Regions from separate parts of the Serratia sp. GW822-FHT06E05 genome, predicted to be linked through region 1. Evidence: predicted binding sites of a transcription regulator. Region 1 holds the regulator's gene; each other region holds the start of a gene.
What was found. Region 1 encodes CRP, which controls carbon source genes, mostly activating them, when cyclic AMP is high. Its sites were predicted from a motif close to ATGTGANNNNNNTCACAT; they were not measured.
Positions count from the first base shown of each region.

Region 2: a site for CRP is predicted at 2,113-2,130, ahead of aaeR (HTH-type transcriptional activator AaeR). Genes of this name have one in related genera too.
Region 3: a site for CRP is predicted at 1,788-1,805, ahead of pth (aminoacyl-tRNA hydrolase). Genes of this name have one in related genera too.

Region 1 covers NZ_JBXALM010000011.1:188,864-193,008, forward strand. Annotated here, with positions in the region: gene AC1RKC_RS21590 (YccS/YhfK family putative transporter) at 1-1,709, opposite strand, end outside; gene crp (cAMP-activated global transcriptional regulator CRP) at 1,764-2,396, opposite strand; gene AC1RKC_RS21600 (OsmC family protein) at 2,776-3,183, shown strand; gene AC1RKC_RS21605 (phosphoribulokinase) at 3,221-4,090, opposite strand.
Region 2 covers NZ_JBXALM010000003.1:327,119-331,263, forward strand. Annotated here, with positions in the region: gene aaeB (p-hydroxybenzoic acid efflux pump subunit AaeB) at 1-561, opposite strand, end outside; gene aaeA (p-hydroxybenzoic acid efflux pump subunit AaeA) at 561-1,496, opposite strand; gene aaeX (p-hydroxybenzoic acid efflux pump operon protein AaeX) at 1,504-1,707, opposite strand; gene aaeR (HTH-type transcriptional activator AaeR) at 2,148-3,059, shown strand; gene AC1RKC_RS11530 (hypothetical protein) at 3,022-3,399, opposite strand; gene AC1RKC_RS11535 (zinc ribbon domain-containing protein) at 3,396-3,683, opposite strand; gene uriH (uridine-preferring nucleoside hydrolase UriH) at 3,892-4,145, shown strand, end outside.
Region 3 covers NZ_JBXALM010000001.1:799,541-803,685, forward strand. Annotated here, with positions in the region: gene ispE (4-(cytidine 5'-diphospho)-2-C-methyl-D-erythritol kinase) at 1-106, shown strand, start outside; gene prs (ribose-phosphate diphosphokinase) at 280-1,227, shown strand; gene ychH (stress-induced protein YchH) at 1,412-1,690, opposite strand; gene pth (aminoacyl-tRNA hydrolase) at 2,004-2,594, shown strand; gene AC1RKC_RS03675 (SulP family inorganic anion transporter) at 2,634-4,145, opposite strand, start outside.

The sequences.
Region 1 (4,145 bases):
GATTCAAATCCCGGCTCCTGCATCGCCTGATTGAGTGAGGTGAACAGCGCGTTGTGCGCCTGATTGACCTGCATGCGGGCATAAGCCAGCGCACTGGGATCGGGTTCTTGCTCTTCCAGCAACAGGCGCAGCGCCTGCTGATCGTTTTCCAACGCCTGATGGGCGTTCTTGCGTAGCAGACCGCTTTGCCACTGTGGCCACAGCCAGATGGTGCTGCCGAACACCAGTACGCAGCCGATCAGCGTGTCGATCAGGCGCGGCACCAGGAAGTGGGTGCCGTTCAGTGCCAACAGTTGCAGGGTGTAAACCGCCGTCACCGTAAAGCCAATTACCGCCAGCCCGTAATTTTTACGTGAAACCAGATAGGCCAGCAGCGTGATCACCAGCATCACGCCCAGCGTCTCAGCCTCGGGCAGCTGCAGTTGCAGTAACCCGGCGGCAATCACCAACCCAACCAAGGTGCCGAGCGCACGGTGCTGGATGCGCACCCGGGTGGCGTTGTAGCCGTTTTGGCTCACCAGCATGATGGTCAGCAAGATCCAGTAAGGTTTTGGCAGATTGAAAATCATGCCCAGGCTGCTGCCCGCTGCCAGGGTGACTCCCAGCCGGGACGCATTGCGCAGGGCGTTGGATTTGAACGACAGGTAACTGACCAGCGCGGGCCAGAATGGCAGACGGTTTTGATTGGCCATCAGATCGCGTCGGTAGAGTGGGTGCTGGGTGCGCAGCAGGCGGGCGATGCGGCTGAAGTGGTAATAACAGAATTGGCCGACCGGGTTGTCCGGGTGCTGTGTCGCCACTTTTTCCAGGGCTGCCAACTCATGGTCCATGTTGAAACGCTGAGAATGCTGATGATAGAGGATATAGTGCGCTACCGTGCGCAGCCGATTGGCAATCACCTGTGCATTGCGGCGGATAATGGCTTCGGCCTGGCTCTGCTCTACCAGTTTTTGGACCTCTTCCGGCAGGTGCAGGCTGACGGTGATATGTTCCTGCAAATCCAGCGCGACCTGAAAGGTGCGTTGCAGGCGCTTTTGTTCGAGATTGCTGGCATGGGGCAGAAAATTAAGCTGCTGATACAGCAAGGTGATCAGGTCCATGACCTTTTGCTGGCGCACCAGCAGCGGTGGTAAGGCGGTCTGCGGATCGGTGTGCTGGGTCAACAGCGAATATTTGGCTTCGAAGTAGTCCGCCAGCTCCAGATAGAGCTGATTGAGCGACTCGCGCATCGGTTGCTCTTTCCACAGCTTGAACCAGAACCAGGTAAACAGGCCGTACCAGGCGGTACCCACGATATATAATACCGGCGCGTGCCAAAGCGGTACCGTACCGGCCATGCTGAGGGAGAAGATGGCGGCAACCAGCGCGGCGGGCAGCAGGCGGGCGTGCAGTGGGCTGATTTCGCCGCTGACGCCAAGCAACAGTGCCAGGCCGAGCATCAATGCGGGCAGCGGCACTTGCCACAGCAGTGCCTGTTGCAGCAGCAGGCTGCTAAGCGCAAAGAGCGAACCGCCGACGATCAGGCGTTTAAAGAAACGTTTGTGGGGCGTGTCCAGCCCGGCGATGTTGCAGCAGGCGGGAACCAGGGAAAATAGCAGGCCGTATTGCAGTTGGCCGATCAACAGCCCGAGCAGAACCGGCAGGCACAGCACCAGCGTTTGTCGCAGTGCATAGTTGACTTCCGGATGATAAATCAGTCGGCGCCACATGATAAATCGGGGAATAAAAAAACGGCGCGAATTATCGCGCCGTTTTTTCAGTGATTAACGGGTGCCGTAAACGACAATAGTTTTGCCGTGAGCGGAGATCAGGTTTTGATCTTCCAGCATTTTCAGAATACGACCCACGGTTTCACGAGAGCAACCGACGATCTGGCCAATTTCCTGACGGGTGATTTTAATCTGCATGCCATCCGGATGGGTCATGGCATCAGGCTGTTTCGCCAGGTTCAGCAGGGTTTGCGCGATGCGGCCCGTAACGTCCAGGAAGGCGAGGTTACCCACTTTCTCAGAGGTTATCTGCAGGCGGTTTGCCATCTGGGCAGACAGGCGCATCAGGATGTCCGGGTTTACCTGAATCAGCTGGCGGAATTTCTTGTAGGAAATTTCAGCCACTTCACAGGCGGTCTTCGCCCTAACCCAGGCGCTACGCTCCTGACCTTCTTCAAACAATCCAAGCTCGCCGATGAAATCCCCCTGGTTAAGGTAGGACAGGATCATCTCTTTACCTTCTTCATCCTTAATCAGCACCGCGACGGAGCCTTTGACGATGTAGTAAAGCGTTTCGGCTTTTTCACCTTGGTGAATCAGCGTACTTTTGGATGGATATTTGTGGATATGGCAATGAGACAGGAACCATTCGAGAGTAGGGTCTGTTTGCGGTTTGCCGAGAACCATTCGCTGTTATCCTCTGTTGTTATCGCTGCCTTGTGTCACAGGGGTCAGAGTTCCCTGTAAAACGTGCTGTCGCCGTTGTTTTAATGGTGGCTATCAGCAGGTTTTGAGGCGTGTCATAAATATACGCTGTCGCTCTAGCATATTAACTTGCCGGGAGAGCTGCAAGCTACATTCTGTTAACATACCGGTAAAGGAGCCTTTCCCTGGGAGTTTCCCTGAAATCAGTGTCCCGGAAAGATTTATTGCGGCTCTGTTTGTAGCACAGAGTGAGGCGGGTGTCTCGTGTTGTCTCGCTTCAGCATGATTAGCATCAGGTTCCGTTGCCAGTTTCTATGCGAAAGCGTACTCTGATTTTAAGAAATTAACCGGAGTGACCAGCATGCAGGCAAGAGTTAAGTGGGTGGAAGGGTTGACGTTTCTGGGTGAATCCGCGTCTGGCCATCAGGTATTGATGGACGGCAACGCTGGTGATAAAGCACCCAGTCCGATGGAAATGGTGCTGATGTCAGTAGGGGGCTGCAGTGCTATCGACGTGGTGTCGATCCTGCAAAAAGGACGCAACGACGTGCGTGATTGCGAGGTGAAACTGACCTCTGAACGCCGCGAAGAAGCGCCACGGTTGTTTACCCATATCAACCTGCATTTTATCGTGACCGGCAAAGATTTGAGCGACAAGATCGTGGAACGTGCGGTCAACCTGTCAGCTGAGAAGTACTGTTCGGTTTCACTGATGCTGAGCAAAGCCGCCAGCGTGACCCACAGTTTTGAAATCCGCGACCTGGCGTAACGGATAAAGGGGGCGCGGTTGTACCGCGCCCCGTAGATTACTCGATTTTTTTTCCTTCCAGCAGTCGCTGCACCAGCGGCGCCATGATCAGTTCCATCGCCAGCCCCATTTTGCCACCCGGCACCACCAGCGTATTGATATGCGAGATAAAAGATCCCTGCAGCATTGCCAGCAGATAAGGGAAGTCAATCTGGTCCAGCCCGCGGAAGTGGATGACCACAAAGCTCTCGTCCAGCGAAGGGATAGCCTTAGCGGCGAACGGGTTGGAGGTGTCTACCGTCGGCACCCGTTGGAAGTTGATATGGGTACGTGAAAACTGCGGCGTGATGTAGTTGATGTAGTCTTCCATCGAACGAACCACCGAATCCATTACCGCTTCGCGGGAGTGACCGCGTTCACCGGTATCGCGGATCAGCTTCTGGATCCATTCCAGGTTTACGATCGGTACTACGCCGACCAGCAGATCGACGTGTTTGGCCACGTCGATATGTTCGGTCACGACGCCACCGTGGAGCCCTTCGTAGAACAGCACGTCGGTCGGCGCCGGCAAGGCTTCCCATGGGGTGAAAGTGCCGGGAACCTGATTATAGGGTACCGCTTCATCGTAGGTATGAAGATACTTGCGTGAGCGACCGGTGCCGTTTTTGCCGTAGTCGAGAAAGCTTTGTTGCAGCAGGCCGAAGTCATTGGCTTCGGGGCCGAAATAGCTGATATGGCGGCCGAGATCGCGCGCTTTGCGGATCGCTGCGTCCATTTCCGGCCGGGTGTAGCGGTGGAAACTGTCGCCTTCCAGCTCGGCGGCGCGGATGTTCAACTGCTGAAAGATTTTACGGAACGCCACGCTGGTGGTGGTGGTGCCGGCCCCGCTGGAGCCGGTCACTGCGATAACGGGATGTTTGGCGGACATGGTGGTAGGTCACTCCGTGTTAAATGCGCAGGCGTCAGATATGATTATTGGTCTG
Region 2 (4,145 bases), on a different contig from region 1:
ATCCACCAACAGTTGATCCACCGCGCGATCGATATCCTGCTTGATCGATCGCGGCGAGAACAACAGATCCGCCAGCACTGCGCTGACGATCCCCAGCACGATCTCGCTGCAGCGCTCAATGGCGAACTGCGGCGCTTCCAGCAGGTGGGATTCGCTGGTGGCGACCGTCACGATAATGATCAGCGCGGTATAACCGGCCAACCCCCAGGCGTAAGAATTCTCGACTTTAATCAGCGAGGACAACCAGGTACAAAAACCGGCCCAGATACAGCACAACAACAGCATCACAACGGGCGCACGCGCCGTAGTGACGATAATCGCCAGGCCGACGAAACACCCGATAAAGGTACCGATGATACGCAGCCAGCCGCGGTGGCGGATAGCGCCGGAGAAGGGTTCGCCACCGGCGGCAAAGGCCGGGCCGGCGGCCACGATGGCGGCGGTCATCGCCGACCAACGTGGCGTTTCCAGATTGAGGTGGAAGCCGACAAACAGGGCAAACACAATGGCAAAGCTGAGCTTGAAGGCAAATCTCAGCCTGATAAAGGTTGGGTTATTCATTAACCGAACTCACGCAGCCGATGCATCAAACGCACAAAAGGCGAACCGCTGTCGGTAGCGCGATCGTTCTTGCCGGTGATCACCACGGTAGCCGTGGTGCCTGCCGGGTACGGATGCAATTGGTCTTTGTCATCCAGCAGAATTTTCACCGGCACGCGCTGTGCCAGGCGCACCCACTCCAGGTTGCTGTCGATCGACGCCAGCCCTTTACTGTTCACGGTGCTGCTGCTGTTATTGACGGCGGCAGCCACGCTGTCGACGGTGCCATGCATGATACGGTTACTGCCCAACGGGGTAATTTCCGCACGATCGCCTTTGTTCAGACCATGCAGCTTGGTTTCTTCCAGATAGGCCAAAATATAGAAACTGTTTTTCTTCACCAGCGCCACAGCGACTGAACCGCGGGTAATGTACTCACCGGCATGCACGTTCAGGTTTGTGATCCAGCCATCGGCCGGTGCGCGCACCGTGGTACGTTCCAGGTCCAGCTTCGCCAGTTCACGCGTCGCTACAGCCTTCGCCAACTGATGTTCTACGGTTTGCAGAACGTTATTCGCCTGGTCTATTTCTTCCTGCGACATCGCCTGCACGCCCAAGCGAACACGACGGCCCGCCTCCCTTCTTTTTTCCGCTGCCAAGGTCTGGTAGTAGGCCACGTCGGCGTTAGCTTCCGCCAGAGCCTGCTGGTAGCGCGGCTGGTCGATCACCAACAGCACCTGCCCTTTCTTGACCAACTGGTTATCCACCAGCGGCACGTCGGTCAGCAGCCCGGTAACGTCCGGCGCTATCGCCACCACGTCGGCAGTAAACTTGGCATCACGCGTCCAGGGGGACTCGGTGTAAAACACCCAGGCTTTGAATACGGCGACGATCCCCAGCAGGACCAGAATCAGAGTGATCGCGATTCGGGTTATTTTTATTGAAAAATTTTTCACAGCGACCTCAAACGAAAAGACATGAAATCAGATAGAACAAACAGCAGTACAGCGCGGTATTGAACAGCGCTGGATGCCAGACAAAATCGTAGATCCCGGTAGGCTGCAGCAGACGGCGCAGCAAGAAAAACAGCGCCAGCGAGACCAGCAATTCAAAAAATACCGGGGGGAACGACAGTCCGAAAATGACCATAACCGGAAGCAAACTCATCAATTTTTCCTTATTACTCACTGCACCGGGCGTAACCCTTTATACCCGTCATCTTTCAAGTTGCAGCGCTGTTATCTGCACTCGCTCACCTCAGTTACTTACTAAAGTAAGCGCCTGGGGTGAGCGAGCTGGTCGCCTAGCTGCAACTTGAAAGCTATAGGGTATATTTCATTCACATTCTCTTTACATTTTAGCCGACACGCACCACAAATTCCGCCCCAGACAGGATGTCCAGGCCACGAACCTGAAAAAAAGGTAAACTCTGGAACGTACATCCGCGATAGGGAATGCGAGGATACCGGAGGGATCGGCCACGACGTCGGCGCCGATCGCACTCGCGCGTTGATAAGGTCTTTCCACCCGACCTCGTTATATTAGCGTGCTTACTATCAACTCATCAACAATCTGTGATCTAAATCACTTTTAAGCCAGAGTGAATAATGGAACGATTAAAACGGATGTCGGTATTCGCCAAAGTGGTTGAATGCGGGTCATTTACTGCGGCGGCGCGCCAACTCGATATGAGCGTTTCGTCTATCAGCCAGACCGTCTCCAAACTGGAGAATGAGCTGCAGGTTAAACTGCTTAACCGCAGCACCCGCAGCATTGGCCTGACGGAAGCCGGAAAAATCTATTACCAGGGTTGTCGTCGCATGTTGTTGGAAGTGAGCGAGGTGCACGAACAGCTGTACGCGTTTAACAATACCCCGACCGGCACGCTGCGCATTGGCAGCTCGTCCACCATGGCGCAAAACGTGCTGGCGACCATGACTGCCGATATGTTGAAGGAATATCCTGGCCTGACGGTGAACCTGGTGACCGGTATTCCGGCGCCGGACCTGATTGCTGACGGGCTGGACGTGGTGATCCGTACCGGTGCGCTTCAGGACTCCAGCCTGTTCTCCAAACGTCTGGGATCCATGCCGATGGTGGTCTGCGCCGCCAAAAGCTATCTCAGCCAGCACGGTACGCCGCAGAAGCCCAGCGACATGGTCAACTTTTCCTGGCTGGAATACAGCGTGCGGCCGGATAGCGAATTCGAACTCATCGCCCCTGAAGGCATCTGCACGCGTATTGCGCCGCAGGGACGTTTTATCACCAATGATTCACAGACCATGATCCGCTGGCTGAAAGCCGGGGCCGGTATCGCCTATGCGCCGCTGATGTGGGTGATCGAAGAGATCAAACGTGGTGAGATCGAGATCCTGTTTAAAAGCTATCATGCAGATCCTCGCCCGGTGTACGCGGTGTACACCGAGAAAGATAAGCTGCCGCTCAAGGTGCAGGTGTGCATCAACTACCTGAGCGATTACTTCAAGCGCGTGGCGGAAGTTTATCAGGAGTATCGCTGAGCAAAATACGGCGTGCCAACGCGGCAAGCAACAGCAAGGCCAGCATGCCCAGCCCCCAAACCAGCCAGACAAGGTACCCAGCCCAGGTGATCAACTGCGGGAAATAACTCGCCAGCCAATCCCCCAGTTGCTGCAACAACGGTAACCAGCTTTCCAACAGCGCCTGCGGCACCAGGCTAAGCAACCCCGCCAACGGGGGCGCCAGCTCCGCAGAACCTCTTTGTGCCAGCCCCGTCAACGACGGCAGCCAGGCCAACACGCCGGAAGCTCCCCAGGCCAGCAGCGTCCATAACGCCATGGCCGCCAACAGGACGACCAGACTCCATCCTGATTTGGTCATGGTTGCCCTCCGCTGACCGCCGTACCACATTGCTGGCAGAAACGGCTCCCCGGCGGCAGCCGCGCCGTACACCCGCGGCAGGACGCTGACTCCGTTTCGAAAGGTTGGCCGCAGCGGTGGCAGTAACGGGCACCGGGCCGGTTAGGCGCCTGACATTGCAGGCATTGCGGGCCCTGATCGCCATGCTGGTTATAACGGTTACCATGGTGTCCGCCCCCGTGCCGCGAACGTGAGTGGCCACCACCAAAGCCACCTTGTCCCAAAAGCTTTTTCAACATGCTCATCGCTCTTCACCTCTTTGCTGTACGCCAGGACTCAATGTAAACCCTGGAGTAAACTCCAGGGTAAAGCGCTGCGAGAGGGATTTACGTTTAATTACATCCTAAGATCAGCAACGCTTTGATGTGGCTAGCAAAAAGCATCATCTGTCATTACCTGGCCTGCTGCCGGTGCGCTATGCTGCGGAGACCTCTCACTGCATCAGGAATAAAAATGAAAAAAATCATACTGGACTGCGATCCGGGGCATGACGATGCTATCGCCATGCTGCTGGCCTGGGGCAATCCGCAGATCGAGCTGCTGGCCGTCACCACCGTGGTGGGCAATCAAACGCTGGATAAGGTGACCCGCAACGCGCTGGCTGTTGCACGTATCGCCAATATTACCGGCGTGCCCTTCGCCGCCGGCTGCACACGGCCGCTGGTGCGGCAAATCGAGGTTGCGCCCGATATTCACGGCGAGTCCGG
Region 3 (4,145 bases), on a different contig from region 1:
CCGTCAGGTGTTAAATCAAGCCCCGGAGTGGATACGTGGTTTTGTAGCGCGTGGCGTTAACGTCTCTCCACTACATCGCATCCGTTCCGGGCAGATGAAACCGTAGTTCTCGTTTCGCTGCGCAGGGTCATTCACACCTGGCCCTGTAATCCCTGCGCCGCTTCGGTTTCACGTTGTTTTTTTACACACCCGTATGATATTGCGCCGGCGTCGCTAACTGCCCCTTAGCGAAGGCCGAATGACAATATCTTCTCTGGACGCATGCCTGAGGTTCTTCTCGTGCCTGATATGAAGCTTTTTGCTGGTAACGCCACCCCGGAACTAGCACAACGTATTGCCAACCGTTTGTACACCAGCCTTGGTGACGCCGCAGTAGGTCGTTTTAGCGACGGCGAAGTGAGCGTGCAAATCAACGAAAATGTACGCGGCGGTGATATTTTCATCATCCAGTCCACCTGTGCCCCTACCAACGACAACCTGATGGAACTGGTCGTTATGGTAGATGCCCTGCGTCGCGCCTCCGCAGGTCGTATTACTGCTGTTATCCCTTACTTCGGTTATGCCCGCCAGGATCGCCGCGTGCGTTCTGCTCGTGTGCCAATCACGGCCAAAGTTGTAGCCGATTTCCTCTCCAGTGTAGGGGTTGACCGCGTTTTGACGGTGGATCTGCACGCTGAACAGATCCAAGGCTTCTTCGATGTTCCGGTAGATAACGTGTTCGGTAGCCCGATCCTGCTGGAAGACATGCTGCAACAGAATCTGGAGAACCCAATCGTGGTTTCCCCAGACATCGGCGGCGTAGTGCGCGCCCGCGCAATCGCCAAACTGCTGAACGACACCGATATGGCTATCATCGATAAACGCCGCCCGCGCGCGAACGTTTCTCAGGTGATGCACATCATTGGTGACGTAGCAGGCCGTGACTGTGTACTGGTTGACGATATGATCGATACCGGCGGTACCTTATGTAAAGCGGCTGAAGCGTTGAAAGAACGCGGTGCCAAGCGCGTATTTGCCTACGCGACGCACCCGATCTTCTCCGGTAACGCCGTGGAAAACATCCGCAACTCGGTAATTGATGAAGTGATTGTCTGCGACACCATTCCGCTGTCTCCAGAAATCAAGGCCCTGAAAAACGTACGCACTCTGACGCTGTCTGGCATGCTGGCTGAAGCCATCCGCCGTATCAGCAACGAAGAGTCAATTTCTGCGATGTTCGAGCATTAATCAGTTCTCTTTTCGGTGCGGCGCCCTGCCGTACCGAAGGGATTGATGGCCCGAAAGCAGAAAAAGAAAAACCCGTTGGTGCATAGCAGCAACGGGTTTTCTACGGGTAGTCAAACATGACCTTAAGCCTTAATGCGCGGCAGATTTCCTTTGCCGTAACGCCTGTTCCCTTCTCTCTTTCTAATCAATGTGACGAACGATGATGATCGTTGCGGCAACGTTTATCAAAGTGTTTTACCCACCAGTAACGGTCCGCTACCTGCTCACGACCGCCAATACGCGCACCAACCAGCCACAACAACGCACCCACGAAGATACTCATGATTGCGCCATGGGCGAAAAACTGCGGCAGGTTGAACTGCGAAACTTCAGCAACAATGGAGTATCCGACACCGCCGATCATCACGACCAGGCCCAGCCCCATAAAAAAGTTGCCCATTCTGTCCGCGTTTCTACGTTTCATATGCCACCTCCATAGTGCCATGTGCCAACCGGGATAACTCTCTAACTGGTTAACCCACTTTGATAAGTTAAGTATAGACCCTGGTTGGACAAGGTGATTGCGGAGAGGATCACAAATGGTAAAGAAAACATGACAAAACTTTACCAGAATGAGTCTATTAGCGATCAAATTGAATGATTCCGCTAATGAATTATTCTCTTTTCTGTCTATAGTTCCGTCAATGCGCGACCGGACATATCAGGATTTTGTCATTCGTGGCATCGGCAGGTAGACTATTGCCCTTTCCATTATATCGATCATAGCGAATCTCCCAGTGAGCAGTATTAAATTGATAGTCGGCCTGGCGAATCCGGGCGCTGAATACGCGCAGACGCGGCACAACGCCGGCGCCTGGTACGTCGATTTACTGGCCCAGCGCCATAACCAGCAGCTCAAAGAAGAGAGCAAGTTCTTCGGCTACACCGCCCGGCTGAACCTGGCCGGCAACGACGTGCGGCTGTTGGTGCCTACCACCTTTATGAACCTCAGCGGCAAAGCGGTATTGGCAATGGCCAATTTCTACCGCATCGAGCCGGACGAAATCCTGGTGGCGCATGACGAGCTGGATATTCCCCCCGGCGTTGCCAAGATCAAACTGGGTGGCGGCAACGGTGGCCACAACGGGCTGAAGGATATTCAGAACAAATTTGGCAATAACCCGAATTTCTACCGCTTGCGCATCGGCATCGGCCACCCGGGCGATAAAAATAAAGTGGTAGGTTTCGTGCTCGGCAAGCCGCCGGCCAGCGAACAAAAAATGATTGATGAAGCGATCGATGAAGCCGCACGCTGTACGGAAGTGCTGCTGACTGACGGGTTGGAAAAAACCGTTCGTCGCCTGCACAGCTTCAAGGCGCAGGCCTGATCATCGTTGCAGCGGGCATCGCGCCCGCTGCAATCTGCCTTAGGTGCGCAGTTTAAAGGTTTCTTCGCCGACGTTAGCGTCATCGGTTTGGTAACCCTCTTCCGCCACGTAATATTGCGGATCGTCCAGTTCATGGCTGCAAAACGGGCCGGCCTGTTTCAACAGGCGTACACAGTCACCGCTCAGATGACGTAGCCGAATGGTTTTCCCCGCCGCCAGATAGCGTGCCGTCAGCTTATCAATCGCCTCCACGCCGCTGGAATCCATCACCCGGGTACCGGCAAAATCCAGCACCACATTTTGCGGATCGTTTTTCGGTTCGAACAGTTCGGCAAAGGCCGTGGTGGAGCCGAAGAACAGCGGCCCGTCCAACTGATATACCGCCACCTCGCCTTCCACCCGATGCTGACGCACGCGAATACGTGCCTGCTGCCAGGCAAATACCAGCGCCGAAATGATCACCCCGCTGATCACCGCCATCGCCAGATCGGTAAAGATGGTAATCAGGGTCACCAGCAGCATCACCAGCGCATCCGCCTTCGGCATCCGGCGCAGACGGCGCAGCGAGCTCCACTCAAAGGTGTTGTAACACACCACCAGCATCACCCCGGCCAACGCCGCCACCGGCAACAGGCCGATATAGCCCGACAGGCTGACCACAAACAGAATCAGCAGTATCGCGCCAACCACGCCGGAAATACGCCCACGCCCGCCTGAAGTGAAGTTGATGATCGACTGGCCAATCATTGCGCAACCGGCGAAACAACCAAACAGGCCACAAACCGCGTTGCCTGCCCCCTGGGCGATGCTCTCGCGGTTGCCGTTGCCTTTCTTGCCGCCCATTTCATCCAGCACCGTCATGGTAAGCAGCGATTCGATCAGCCCCACCAGCGCGATTACCACTGCGTACGGCAACACCACTTTCAGCATCTCGAGGGTAAAAGGCGCCATCGGCAGGCTGAAGTGCGGTAATGCACCGGAAATGTCCGCCAAATCGCCGACCCGCAGCGTTTGCAGGTTAAACCCGATTGCCAGAGCAGACACCACGATAAGCGCCGCCAGTGACGCGGGGATGATGCGCGTTAACCGTGGGAAGAACACCACCACCAGGATCGCCAGCGCCACCAGCCCATACATCAGCGGCCCCTGCCCGGCAATCATATGCAGTTGCGCCAGCATAATGACAATCGCCAACCCGTTCACGAAGCCGTGAACCGCGGGCAGCGGCACCAGTCGGATAAACTTACCCAGGCGGAAAATGCCGATCAGGATTTGGATAACCCCGGCAAAAATCGTCGCCCACAGTACGTACCCCATGCCGTACTGCGCCGCCAGGCTCATCAGCACCACCACGATTGAACCGGCCGCACCCGACACCATGCCCGGCTTGCCGCCAAACAGCGCGGTGACCAGCCCGATAATAAAGGCGGTGTGCAACCCGACGATCGGAGAAAGCCCGGCAACCAGCGAAAAGCCGACCGCTTCCGGGATCATTGAAACCGCCACCACAAAGCCCGCCAGCACCTCGTTCTTGACGGCCGACAGCCTGAA